DNA from 3 places in the Prochlorococcus sp. MIT 1201 genome. Region 1 is predicted to be linked to each of the others. Evidence: predicted binding sites of a transcription regulator. Region 1 holds the regulator's gene; each other region holds the start of a gene.
What was found. The regulator NtcA, encoded in region 1, controls nitrogen genes in cyanobacteria. The targets are predictions, from matches to a motif close to GTANCNNNNGNTAC.
Positions count from the first base shown of each region.

Region 2: a site for NtcA is predicted at 1,884-1,897, ahead of glnA (type I glutamate--ammonia ligase). Genes of this name have one in related genera too.
Region 3: a site for NtcA is predicted at 2,459-2,472, ahead of SIB41_RS11315 (anthranilate phosphoribosyltransferase family protein). Genes of this name have one in related genera too.

Region 1 covers NZ_CP138947.1:1,876,092-1,880,251, forward strand. The annotation lists gene dcd (dCTP deaminase) at 1-388, opposite strand, end outside; gene SIB41_RS09065 (cob(I)yrinic acid a,c-diamide adenosyltransferase) at 388-1,002, opposite strand; gene rph (ribonuclease PH) at 1,144-1,878, shown strand; gene ntcA (global nitrogen regulator NtcA) at 1,953-2,687, shown strand; gene SIB41_RS09080 (DUF3084 domain-containing protein) at 2,753-3,958, shown strand; gene SIB41_RS09085 (resolvase) at 3,955-4,160, shown strand, end outside.
Region 2 covers NZ_CP138947.1:1,196,974-1,201,133, forward strand. The annotation lists gene glnA (type I glutamate--ammonia ligase) at 398-1,819, opposite strand; gene SIB41_RS05795 (pyridoxal-phosphate-dependent aminotransferase family protein) at 2,392-3,576, shown strand; gene SIB41_RS05800 (nucleoside deaminase) at 3,518-4,009, opposite strand; gene SIB41_RS05805 (pyridoxal phosphate-dependent decarboxylase family protein) at 4,112-4,160, shown strand, end outside.
Region 3 covers NZ_CP138947.1:2,332,354-2,336,513, forward strand. The annotation lists gene SIB41_RS11295 (ferredoxin--nitrite reductase) at 1-159, shown strand, start outside; gene SIB41_RS11300 (hypothetical protein) at 212-355, shown strand; gene SIB41_RS11305 (formate/nitrite transporter family protein) at 413-1,303, shown strand; gene SIB41_RS11310 (HEAT repeat domain-containing protein) at 1,316-2,038, shown strand; gene SIB41_RS11315 (anthranilate phosphoribosyltransferase family protein) at 2,486-3,592, shown strand; gene SIB41_RS11320 (N-acetyltransferase family protein) at 3,585-4,070, opposite strand; gene SIB41_RS11325 (MFS transporter) at 4,092-4,160, shown strand, end outside.

The DNA.
Region 1 (4,160 bases):
CAATGATACCAAGGCGAGCATAGGTACTCTTACCTAGGCAAATGACAGTGATATTTGATGGCACCTTCATCTTCTCCAGCGCCACACCGAGACCATAAGAATGAGCCGGCAGGATGAAATACTCGCCATCCTCGTCCTGATGCAAAGGGGTGGATTCGAGATTTGCAGGATTAAATCGCTTCGGATTCATCACCGTGCCTGGTACATGGCGAAAGATCAAAAACTCCTTCGCAGAGAGCCTTAGGTCATAACCAAAGGAAGAACAGCCAAAGCTCAGCACAGGCCGTTGATGCTGCTCAGGATCAAGATGTCGAATCAATCCGGCTTGAAAGGGTTCAAGCATCCCTGCTGCGGCCTGTTCGGTGATCCAACGATCGTTTTTAAGCATTAGAAACCACGACGCAACTCAGTGACCTGATCAGCCATTGCCATCAGGATCGATGGCATGACTGAGCCAGTCAAGATGACATCCATCGACCCGGGGCGCTGTTCCAGAGTTGATAACACATCAGCTTCATCGAGATAACCAAGAGCAATCGCCAGACCAACCTCATCCAACACCATTTGATCCAAATCACTCGCCATGATGCGATCCCGACATTCATGCCAAATGGCCTCCACGGCCTCAGGTGCGCTGGAGTCAACGGCAAGCGTTGAAGCAGGCTCAGATAGACAGCCAGGAACCGCCGGGCGCAGCCACTCAAGTCGCCCACATAGGCGCACACGCCCATCTGGGCCTTGGTCTACTCCTCCCTTGAGGAACTGAGCCACCAACACACGACTTCCCAGCCCAGCCGCTCTTAACGCCTGACTCAAGACAACAGAAAAACTGCCTCGATAGGGGGCTGTATAAACCTGAAGCTGCCCTTCAGGAGCTACCAGATGCAGCAAACGCCTATCAGCAACTACTGCCAAAGACCGGCTCCCATCACTCTCCTGCGAGCGATGGTCCGTCATGCACGGATCCACGGAGCGATGACTAGGGCTCAGGCTGGCAGTCATAAAAGTCTCAATCGCCCCGACAAAACCAGCAGAAGTCAAATGTAGCGGTGGGAAGCTGCTTAACAAGGCTCTTGACACTATCCATGGTGTAAAAGCACCTGTTTCTGCCAGGCTCAGTTCATCTCAACCACCAACAGCACGATGCTCACATCCCCCCAGCCACGTGCTGACGGCCGCCTTGCTGACGTGATGCGGCCCCTTCAGATCACATGGGATCCAATGGGCTTTGCCCTCAGTTCGTTAATCATCCGCACTGGTCGCACCGCAGTGCTCTGCAGTGTTTGCATTGAAGAAGGTGTACCCCGCTGGCGCAAAGGCCAAGGCAAAGGCTGGCTCAGCGCCGAGTACCGCCTTCTGCCTGGGTCTACACCGCAAAGACAGAACCGTGAACTGCTCAAGCTTTCCGGACGCACTCAAGAAATTCAACGCCTCATTGGCCGCAGCCTGCGCGCCGTGATCGACATGGCCGCTCTTGGGGAAACCACCCTGCGAATTGATTGTGACGTCATTCAGGCCGATGCCGGCACACGTACAGCCTCCATCACCGGCGCTTGGATTGCCTTAAAACGAGGCTGCGATCGCTTGCTGGAACAAGGGCTTCTCACACATCAACCCGTCATCGAGCAAGTTGCTGCAGTATCCGTTGGTTTAGTGGAGAGTTATCCCCTTCTCGACCTCGACTACAGCGAAGACTCCAGGGCTGATGTGGATCTAAACGTGGTAATGGGTTCCAATGGGCACCTATTGGAGCTGCAGGGCACCGCTGAAGGGGCTCCATTCAGCCGGAATCAACTCAACGACTTGCTGAATCTGGCAGAACCCGGCCTGCAACATCTACAAGCCTTCCAGCGTTCGGCATTAATGCAAGAAGACTAAAAACCGTCACCATTGCTACATGGTGGTGGAGGTCCACTCCCTAACTTCATATTTCTGCAGTTTGCTGCGCAGCCATGGCCGGCGTCATCCGCGGCTTCAGCCGTTACGCCCAGCAACCCTATGTTCAAGGGTCAGGAAGTATGGCCAACTCGCCTGCTCCACCCCAGAAAACCCTGCTGGAAGTCATCCGTGAACTGGATGGCGCCAGCAACGAAATGGTGGAGCGTTCCAAAACCATCTTCTTTCCTGGCGATCCTGCCGAAAAGGTTTATCTCATTCGACGCGGCGCGGTTCGGCTATCTCGGGTCTATGAATCTGGTGAAGAGATCACCGTGGCATTGCTGCGTGAAAACAGCCTATTTGGAGTGCTCTCTCTACTCACAGGCCATCGCTCGGACCGTTTTTATCACTCCGTAGCCTTCACCCGAGTCGAAATGATCACAGCGCCAGCCACCTCAGTTCGCCAAGCGATCGAAAACGACACCAGCGTGGGGTTACTTCTGCTGCAGGGTCTCTCAAGTCGGATCTTGCAAACCGAGACCATGATCGAGACCCTCACTCACCGCGACATGTCATCAAGGCTTGTGAGTTTCCTGCTAGTCCTCTGCCGGGATTTCGGGGTTCCAGGGGAACAAGGAATCACCATTGACCTACGCCTCTCACATCAGTCCATCGCTGAAGCAATCGGCTCGACTCGCGTCACCATTACTCGCCTGTTGGGAGACCTGCGCAATTCAGGTCTAGTGCAAATCGATCGCAAGAAAATCACCGTTCTTGATCCGATTGCCCTTGCTAAAAAATTCAACTGATCCCCGTCCCAGTCCAGGATGGTGAAACGGGTTGACACTATTCCTGATCCCACCCGCCCATTGTCGTGACCGGCTGGCTGCTGATCCTCTCCCTACTCGTCCTCGGTGGTGTGCTCTCCACCCTTGGCGATCGACTTGGCAGCCGTGTAGGCAAAGCAAGGCTGAGCCTGTTCAATCTCAGACCGCGAAGGACAGCCGTCTTCATCACCGTTCTCACTGGCAGCCTGATTAGCGCCCTGTCCCTAGGACTGATGCTGCTGGTCAGTCGACAACTGCGAGTAGGACTTTTTGAACTGGATGACCTTCAGGCCAAACTCCAACAAAGCCGTGATGCCCTCAATTCAAGTCGGTCGGCCCAGTTGAATGCCGAGCTTGATCTCAAGCAGGCCAGGTCGGACAGCAATCAGGTTCAGAATGAACTGAAGGAAGCCAAAAAGCGAGCTACCGCTCTTCGCAACGAACTCGCACCACTACAAAAACAAAGACAACAGCTCGAGGCGGAACGAGCTCGTCTCAGTCGCGACATTTCCAAAAAAGATGCCGACATCCGCCGAACGGAAGTTGAACTAGCCAATGTTCGCAGCAGGATTAGCGCGGCTGAAAAAGAACTGAAGCAGCTCGAGACCAACCTCATTGCCTTACGTCGAGGGAATGTTGTGCTGAGCAGTGGGCAGCAACTTGCCGCAGCCACCCTGCGGCTCGATAACCCCAGCCAGGCGAAAGCCGTCATCGACCGCCTACTTCAGGAAGCAAACCTGGAGGCTTTTCGACGCGTACGTCCCGGTGAAGAAGCCAATCGACAGATCCTGCTCGTGCCACGCACCGATATCAACCGCATCGAACAGATCATCCGAAAGCCAGGCACCTGGGTGGTCTATGTGCGCTCTGCCGCAAACGTGTTGCGTGGTGAGAACGTGGTGTATGCCTTCCCGGATGCTCGCCCAAATATCAACATCGTCCGACAAGGCGAAGTTCTCGCACGAACGACTCTTGACCAAAACGAGAAGAGCAGCGAAACCGTGCGCAACCGACTTAGCCTCCTGCTTGCATCAACTCTGGCAGAGGTAAAAAGACGCGGATCCCTCAGTTCAGGACTGCAGTTCGATGGCAGTGAGATGAACCGGCTCGGCAAGGCATTACTGAACCGTTCTCAAGAGCGGATTGAGCTAGAAGCCGTTGCACTCCGCAACAGCGATACAGCCGATCCAGTAGCAGTTGTCCTGCAGCCCGTGGGTGGTCCTTGGACAAAGATTCCCGAAGACAAACCATGACAAAGCTTGTGGCCGTAGATCCTGGTCGCAATAAATGTGGATTAGTTCTTGCCGATACAGCAACAAGTGCTGTGCTTGAGGGGAAAGTGGTGGCCGCAACCGCTGTGCTCGACCTCATCATGCATTGGCAAAACCAAGCACCCTTAGAAGGCATCTTGATCGGCAACGGCACCAGCAGTGAATACTGGCAAAACCTTCTACT
Region 2 (4,160 bases), 680 kb from region 1:
TTGGCCATTACTTAATGGTTGCAAATCATAAGAGTTCATGGGATTCCACTTAGCCATTTAGCTTGAACTAAAGGAATAAGTACTCCATCCAATCTTCTGCTGCAAGATGCAGTTGTTATTAATTTTAGATGGCTTGCTATTTACACACTAATGCTAGCAATTAAGTATCACAACATGCTGTCAATGCATGTCCCACGCATAAACATTTACAGCCAATAAATTCTAATTCCTTTCCATAGCCAAAGTGCATCGGGGGAAATTTCTTTAAAACAAGCAATATTTTCCTGAATGCTAAGTCATTAAAAAGTCCCCGCTTAGCTGGCGGGGACTTGAAAATTAGTTTAAATGAATAACTTTCCCTATTTTTTCAAACAGATGGTGATCTTTTCACCCAACCTCATGCGTCGTAATACATGGTGAACTCATGGGGATGAGGTCGTTGACGCAATTGCTGCACCTCTTCGTATTTGATGTCAATCCAGTTGTCAATGAAGTCTTCAGTGAAGACTCCCCCTTCCATGAGGTAGTTCTTGTCTGCATTTAACGCTTCGAGCGCACCATTAAGTGAAGCTGGCACTGTGGGGATGCTGGCAAGGCGTTCTTCTGGTAGTTCAAATAGATCCTCATCGAAACCATCGCCAGGGTCAATTTGGTTTTTAATGCCGTCAACGCCCGCCATCATCATTGCGCTGAAAGCTAGATAAGGATTGGCCAAGGCATCGCCTGGGCGGAATTCAAGACGCTTCGCTTTCGGGTTTGGGCCAGTGAGCGGAATGCGAACAGCTGCCGACCTATTGCCCTGGGAATAAACAAGGTTTACAGGAGCTTCAAAACCTGGCACCAAACGCTTGTAGCTATTGGTTGTGGGGTTTGTGAAAGCCAGGAAGGAGGGAGCATGCTTGAGGATGCCGCCGATATACCAGCGAGCCGTCTGTGACAAGTTGGCGTAGGTCCCTTCTCCAAAGAACAGGGGTTGGCCTCCTTTAAAGAGGCTCTGGTGAACATGCATCCCGGTGCCGTTGTCGTTGAACACCGGCTTGGGCATAAACGTTGCCGTTTTGCCGTATTTACGTGCAACATTCCTGACGATGTACTTGTAAATCATCACGTTGTCCGCAGCTTCAATCAGCTCAGCGAACTTCATCCCCAATTCATGTTGGCCAGCACCAGCAACTTCATGGTGGTGCTTCTCCATCGGGATTCCTAATTGCCCCATCAGCAGCAGCATTTCGGAACGGATGTCCTGGGCGGTGTCGTTGGGTGGAACCGGAAAGTAGCCTTCTTTTAGTTGGATCTTGTAGGCAAGGTTGCCGCCTTCTTCAATGCGACCGCTATTCCAAGGGGCCTCAATCGTGTCAACGCTGTAGAAGCAGCCACCTTCGCCGGAGTTGTAGCGGACGTCGTCAAAGATGAAAAACTCTGGTTCAGGGCCGAAAAAGGCAGTATCGGCCAGGCCGGTGCCGGCTAAGTAACCGAGGGCTTTTTGGGCAAGCGCCCTGGGGCATCTGGCATAGGGCTCGCCGCTACGAGGTTCCCGAATGGAACAGATCAAGCTAAGAGTCTTGTGGCGATAAAAGGGGTCGATCCAGGCCGTACTGGCGTCGGGCACCATATCCATATCTGATTCGTTAATGGCCTTCCATCCACGGATGGAAGATCCATCGAAAGCCAAGCCATTCGCAAAGGCTTCCTCATCAATCAAATCCGAACAAACGGTGAGGTGCTGCCACTTGCCGTGCAGATCAGTGAACTTGAGGTCAATCAGTTCAATGCCCTCGTCCTTGATCTGGCGGAGGACGTCTTGGGGTGATTTGCCCATGGCGAAGATGAGGCCGAGCCGGCGATAAGAGAGCGACCGTAATCAGCCGCATGGCATCCTTTTTGTAGCAACAGGTACCTTCTACTGAAGCCTTGTTTCCTTTCTGGGTGGATTCCGTAACCGTTTCTGTCAGCTTGAGCTGATCTAAGGCTGGGTGAACTTTATGGCTGGATCACTGATTTTGATTGTTTAGCTTCTATATCCCTCAACTCGTCCAAGTCGTCCATTCGTCCTCAATGGCTTATCTCATCACAGGGTTGATTGGTTGCTACAACCATTTTCGTTCAGCCTTCGCTCGATCTGCATGAACGGTTTTGAAGCCTGCTTTCAGTCAATGGGCATCAGTATTGAGCCAATCACGGATCAGGCTTCAAAGGGACTTTGCCAGACGAGCTAGCGTTTTTTTACTTACTTCCCTTCTGCTGCCAAGAGACGCAAAAAAAAATAATCAGTATTTTTTAATTGCCCTCGCTATTGATTGACCTGCTTGGTTGCCGTTGCAATCCCTCAAAAAAGTCCCGGGGATGAAGGGTGACTGCTTAGGCTCTAGATAATTGAACTAACCAAGGGCCTTGGCGACGACGCAAACCCTTCCCCAGGTTGACCAATCTCATAAGACGGTTCTCGAACCGATTGCCACGCCTACCCGCTTGCTGTTTGGGCCTGGACCCTCAAATGCCGATCCCAAGGTGCTTCAGGCACTTGCGCGCTCTCCGATTGGCCATCTTGATCCCCTTTATCTGGAATTGATGGGTGAGGTTCAGGAGTTGCTCCGCTACACCTGGCAGACCGACAACCGTTTCACACTGCCGATGAGCGGTACTGGTAGTGCTGCCATGGAGGCGACCTTGGCCAATACCATTGAATCTGGTGACACGGTATTAGTTGCGGTAAACGGTTATTTCGGCAATCGCCTTGCCGATATGGCTGCTCGATATCGAGCCAATGTTCAGTTGATTGAAAAACCCTGGGGAGAAGCCTTTTCCCTTGCAGAACTAGAAGCAGCTTTGATCGAGCATCGCCCAGCAATTCTGGCTCTAGTGCATGCAGAAACATCCACTGGCGTTTGTCAGCCAATGGATGGTGTCGGCGATCTTTGCCATAAGCACGATTGCCTCTTACTGCTTGATACGGTCACCTCCTTAGGCGCTGTGCCGGTTTTTCTGGATCAATGGAAGGTTGATCTGTCTTACAGCTGCAGCCAAAAGGGGCTCAGCTGCCCTCCTGGTCTTGGCCCTTTCACCATGGGGCCCCGCGCCGAAGAAAAGCTTGCCGCCCGTAGTAGCAAGGTGCCCAATTGGTATCTAGACGTGTCGCTGCTGAATCAATATTGGGGAAGCGACAGGGTTTATCACCACACTGCGCCGGTGAATATGAACTTTGGGATGCGTGAAGCGCTGCGATTACTTGCGGATGAGGGTCTTGAAAACGCTTGGGATCGTCATCGCTGCAATGCCGAAGTGCTCTGGGCAGGGCTCGAGAGTCTTGGTTTGGAGTTGCATGTACCTGAAGCCTTGCGTTTGCCCACACTCACAACTGTTTGCATTCCTAATGGAGTTGATGGCAATGCCTTCCGTCTGCATTTGCTGAATGAGCACGGCATTGAAATCGGCGGCGGCTTAGGAAGCTTGGCTGGCAAGATCTGGAGGATTGGCTTGATGGGATACAACTCCACCCCTAAAAACGTTGAGCTGTTGCTCAATCTGTTCGAGTCAGAGTTACCTCGTTTTCGTGAAAACGTTGCCGTTGCTGCTTGAACCAGGCTTCTAGCTGCTGCCTGGCTTCAACTTCCATCACACCGCCAAGAACACGCATTTTATGATGAGCACTGGGGTGTTCCCCCAGATTGATTGTGCTACCAAGTCCGCCTCGTTTGGGGTCGTGTGCAGCAAAGATCACCTGACCCATGCGCGCTTGTGTTAGTGCTCCCGCGCACATCGGGCAAGGTTCCAGAGTGACAATCAGGGTGCAGTCATTAAATCGCCAATCACTTCTGAGCCAGGCAGCCTGTCGGAGTGCAATCAGTTCTGCATGGCCTAATGGATCACGTCCTCGATGCCTTTGGTTGCTGCCATGTCCGATACAGCGGCCATCGGCATCCAGCACTACGGCACTCACAGGAACTTCTCCAAGATCGCCAAGTTGTTTTGCTCGAGTCAGTAGCCGCAACATCCAATAGCGGCATTGCATGTTGGTTAGTTCAAGAGGTTTCGCTAAAGGCACCGCTAAGTGGCAGCTCCTGATCAAACAATGCCATCAGGAGGGAGAATGGAACTTGTATGACGAGCGTTATTGGCTGGCACTTCCCAGATAAGGCCGACTGCGACCTTGGCGCCCTTTG
Region 3 (4,160 bases), 460 kb from region 1:
GGCATTCCTGGCAGCGAACTGAAAGACGTGCTGCGGGAATTACTGATCGAACGCTTCGGTGCTCAACCTCGTAGCCAACCGAAGCAGAACAGCGACCCTTTCTCCAACTTCATGAACTGGTTCAGCAATTTAGGCGAAAACAGCAGCCCATCCCCTTGAGCTGCGATCGCTAAACCACCGTTCTTAAATCAATCACCTATCAAGCCCCACCATGCAATCGACTTCCCAAGCACGTGATCTTTTCTCTCGCTTTGTCAACTGGTTAAGCAACAGCGGTAGCGACAAGCCTGCAATCAATCAAAAAGAAGGTGGCCGAGATGTCTTCTCACGCCTGATGAACACCATAAGTGGCTAAAAATCCTCCTCTCGTTAAACCTACGCATCTACCAACATGAGCGCCACGGCGTCACAAATGGACTACGTCCTACCTAACGAACTTGTCGACGGCATGATTACCGCCGGCGGCAAAAAAGCCACTGTCAGCGTCAAGAACTTGCTGGTGCGTGGCTTCTATTCCGGGGCCATTCTCGGCCTTGCTGTAATCCTTGCACTCACAGTTGGTCTCAAGAGTGGTCAACCATGGTTGGGATCCCTGCTCTTCCCCTTCGGCTTTGCCAGCATCGTGCTGTTCGGCATGGAACTGGTCACCGGTAACTTCGCTCTGCTGCCTATGGCCACATGGGCCGGCAAGAGCACCTGGGGAGCCACCTTCCGCAACTGGGGTTGGGTCTGGCTCGGCAACTGGATCGGCACTGCTGTGGTTGCCCTACTGATGGCAATCAGCCTGACCAGCGGTGGCACCGTGGATCCCGCCTCCGCTGCCGATGGTGGCGGCATGTGGCAACAGGTAGCAGCGAAGATCATTGCCCTCAACAAAACCAACGTTGTTACCAAATACGAGAACCTTCAATCCCTTGGCTTCTTCTTGGCCTTCCTGCGCGGATTGATCGCGAACTGGTTGGTTTGTCTGGGTGTGACCATGGCCCTAGTTAGTAAGAGCGTACCTGGCAAAATTTTGGCCTGCTGGCTGCCGATCACAGCATTCCAAACCATGGGAATGGAGCACATCGTGGTGAACATGTTCCTACACACCGCCGGACCCATGCTTGGTTCAGGCGTTTCCTTTGGCCAGGTAATCGTTTGGAACTTCATTCCAGTCACCCTCGGCAACATCATTGGCGGGATGGTGTTTATCGGCATGCTCTTCTACAGCACCCATCGCACCCAAATGAGCAACGTACTGCCTACGGTTCACGATGAGAAGCTGGAACGTGAACTCGCCGCCGAACTAGGCGCACGCTGATCTAGAACATTCATGAGCTTCGATGAAGCCGTTCTCTGGGAACGTCTCAATAAAGTAGGTAAGACTCCTCTAGAAGCAGACTGGCTGGGGAATGTTTACTGCCCCAGCCTTTCTGCTGATCTACGTAAAGCCTTAGCCGAAAGACTGGGCTTACTTGGTGATGATGGCTGGGGAATATTGAAAACCCTGCTTAAGCAACATGGTAAGCAGTCCGAACTCATCCATGCAGCTGGCCTCTGCCATCAACCTGAGGCTCGAGACTGGCTCATCCAACAACTTGGTGATCAAGAAGAACTGGAGCTCGAGGTACTGCAAGCAATGGCCTGCTGGGGAGCAATCGTGCCAACTTTGCTAATAAAAAGGATTTTCAGAGAACCTTCCCAAGCAATGCGCATGGCTGGTCTGGAGTTGTTGAACTTCAAGGCATACCAACTCAGCGATGACGAGCTGCTGAACCTCCTTGACGACCTCCTCAATGACATACGCGATCCGGTGGTATTAAGCACCATTCGAATTCTGCAACGACGCGATGGTGTCGACATCAGCAACCGCATTGCCGAAGTGGCAAGAAAAGGTTCCGAAGCTACAACACGTGCAGCATTACTAGCCCTGGGCTGCATCGGCACATCCAGCAGTCAATCAAACCTGTTCAAGCTCAGCCAAAGTCTGCCGACTGATCTCCATCGAGATCTAGCCAAAAAACAACTTGCTCAGCAATACAGATCATGGCAATGAATCCATAGCCAACGGATACGCAAATATGGGTTATTGAATCAAAAAGAGGATGATGGTAATAAAGGAAAACTGCAATCCAAGCAAAAGCAATCGTATCTGATGATTCATTTCATTGACACCAATCAACTACTGAAAAGCAGAACTACGGTGCCAAAAAAACTCTTACTCTTAGATGAATCTTCTATGCAAGATGCATGCCGAACCCTTGCAATCAAAAGCCCGCTAATCAAATAAAAAAATAGCATAAAACCAGTCTCGACGTTGATCAATACCCCAGCGCAAAAACTTTGGAGATTCGAACATTGCACTTAGAAAATATAATTACGCTGAAATGCAAACAGCCTCGCTTTATCGTTGCAGTGATTCCTAAAGCCAAACGGAACCAATTAGGCCTGTGCCAAGCAGACATGTCACAAGGATGTCTTAATCGCTACTCCACGCAGCTACATGACTACAGAAAGATCCAATGAGTTCCCGCAATCAATCGTGACCACATGCCCCGAATTATCCGGCCGTGAACGCTTCAAAGCCCACCTCAGGAAGGTGGGAAGTGGAGAGCAAACCAGTCGTGGCATGAGCCGTGAAGAATCAGCTGATGCCTTGCATCTCATCCTTACAGCCCAAGCCAGCCCTGCTCAAATTGGCGCCTTCCTCATCGCCCATCGCATTCGTCGACCCGAGCCCCAGGAACTCGCCGGCATGCTCGATACATACAGAGTGCTTGGACCCAAACTGAAATCAGCCAATGGCCAGAAACGACCCATTTGCTTTGGGATGCCATTCGACGGCCGCAAGCGAACAGCCCCGATTTATCCGCTCACAGCACTGGTCCTACTCAACGCTGGTCAACCCGTCGTCTTGCAAGGGGGGCAACGTATGCCAATCAAATATGGCGTGACCACAGAAGAGTTATTCAAAGCCTTAGGGCTACAACTGCAAGGCCTATCAATAGCAAACCTAGAAGCTGGCTTTCAACAACATGGTCTGGCACTGATTTACCAGCCAGATCACTTCCCCCTGGCCGAAAGCTTGATCAGTTATCGCGACGACATCGGCAAGCGACCGCCTGTGGCCAGTTTGGAGCTGCTTTGGACAGCACATCAAGGAAAGCATTTACTCGTCAGCGGCTTCGTGCATCCCCCCACCGAAGAGCGGGCCTGGAAAGCCCTTGCGCTAGCAGGTGAAACAAATCTCGTGACTGTGAAAGGGCTCGAAGGAAGCACAGACCTTCCCATCAGTCGAGCTTGCATCACATCACGAGTTCAAAATGGCAAGCCAGAACGACTCATCCTCCACCCCCGTAACCATGGCTGCTTTAGCAAAGACGTTGAGTGGAGCAACCTGACAGAGTGGAGCGAGCAGGCAATGGAAGCTCTGCACAATCGCGGGCCATTAAGTCAGCCCCTCCTCTGGAATGCTGGGACCTACCTATGGTTAGCGGGCCTGGTCGACAACCTCGATGAAGGTATCGCTCATGCTGAAAAGTGTCTGCAATCAGGCTTAGCCCAAACCACCCTTGAGCAGCTCATTGCTTGGAGAGAGGCCATCATTTGAAGCGAGCCTGTAGGTTTTTCGCCATGCGATAACGATCGAAACTCACTCCTCCGATCTGAATCACTTCCTTAGCCATTTCAATCCAGCCCCACTTCAACAGCAAAGGGTGACTACACAAACTGGCTTCCGTCACCAAGATTAGCTCTCCTTCCTGCAAGGCTTCAGCTTCCACCTGTTCAAGCAACGCAGTGGCATGGCCACAACGAGCAGACCGGCCCCGGCAATACAGCAACGCCAAACGATCAGAAGGATAACGAACAGCGAAAGCCTCAACCTCGTCGTTCTCAAGACTCAACCACCCTCGTCCTTCAATCAGTGGCCGATCCAGAACTCCTGGTAACCAGGCCAAGGCTGCCCATGCACTGATCTGAACAGAGGAATACAAGCCTCCCCCTTGAGATTCAATCGCATCGGCATAAATCTCCCTGACAACAAAATGATCAGTTTTTGTAAGGGGTCTTAAGCGGCGACAAGTCACAAGAGCCTGCCATTTAGATCAATGGCGTCAAGTCTCTATGGGATCGTGACATTCATCCTGACTCATTCCCAATTGCGCCGACCACAGATT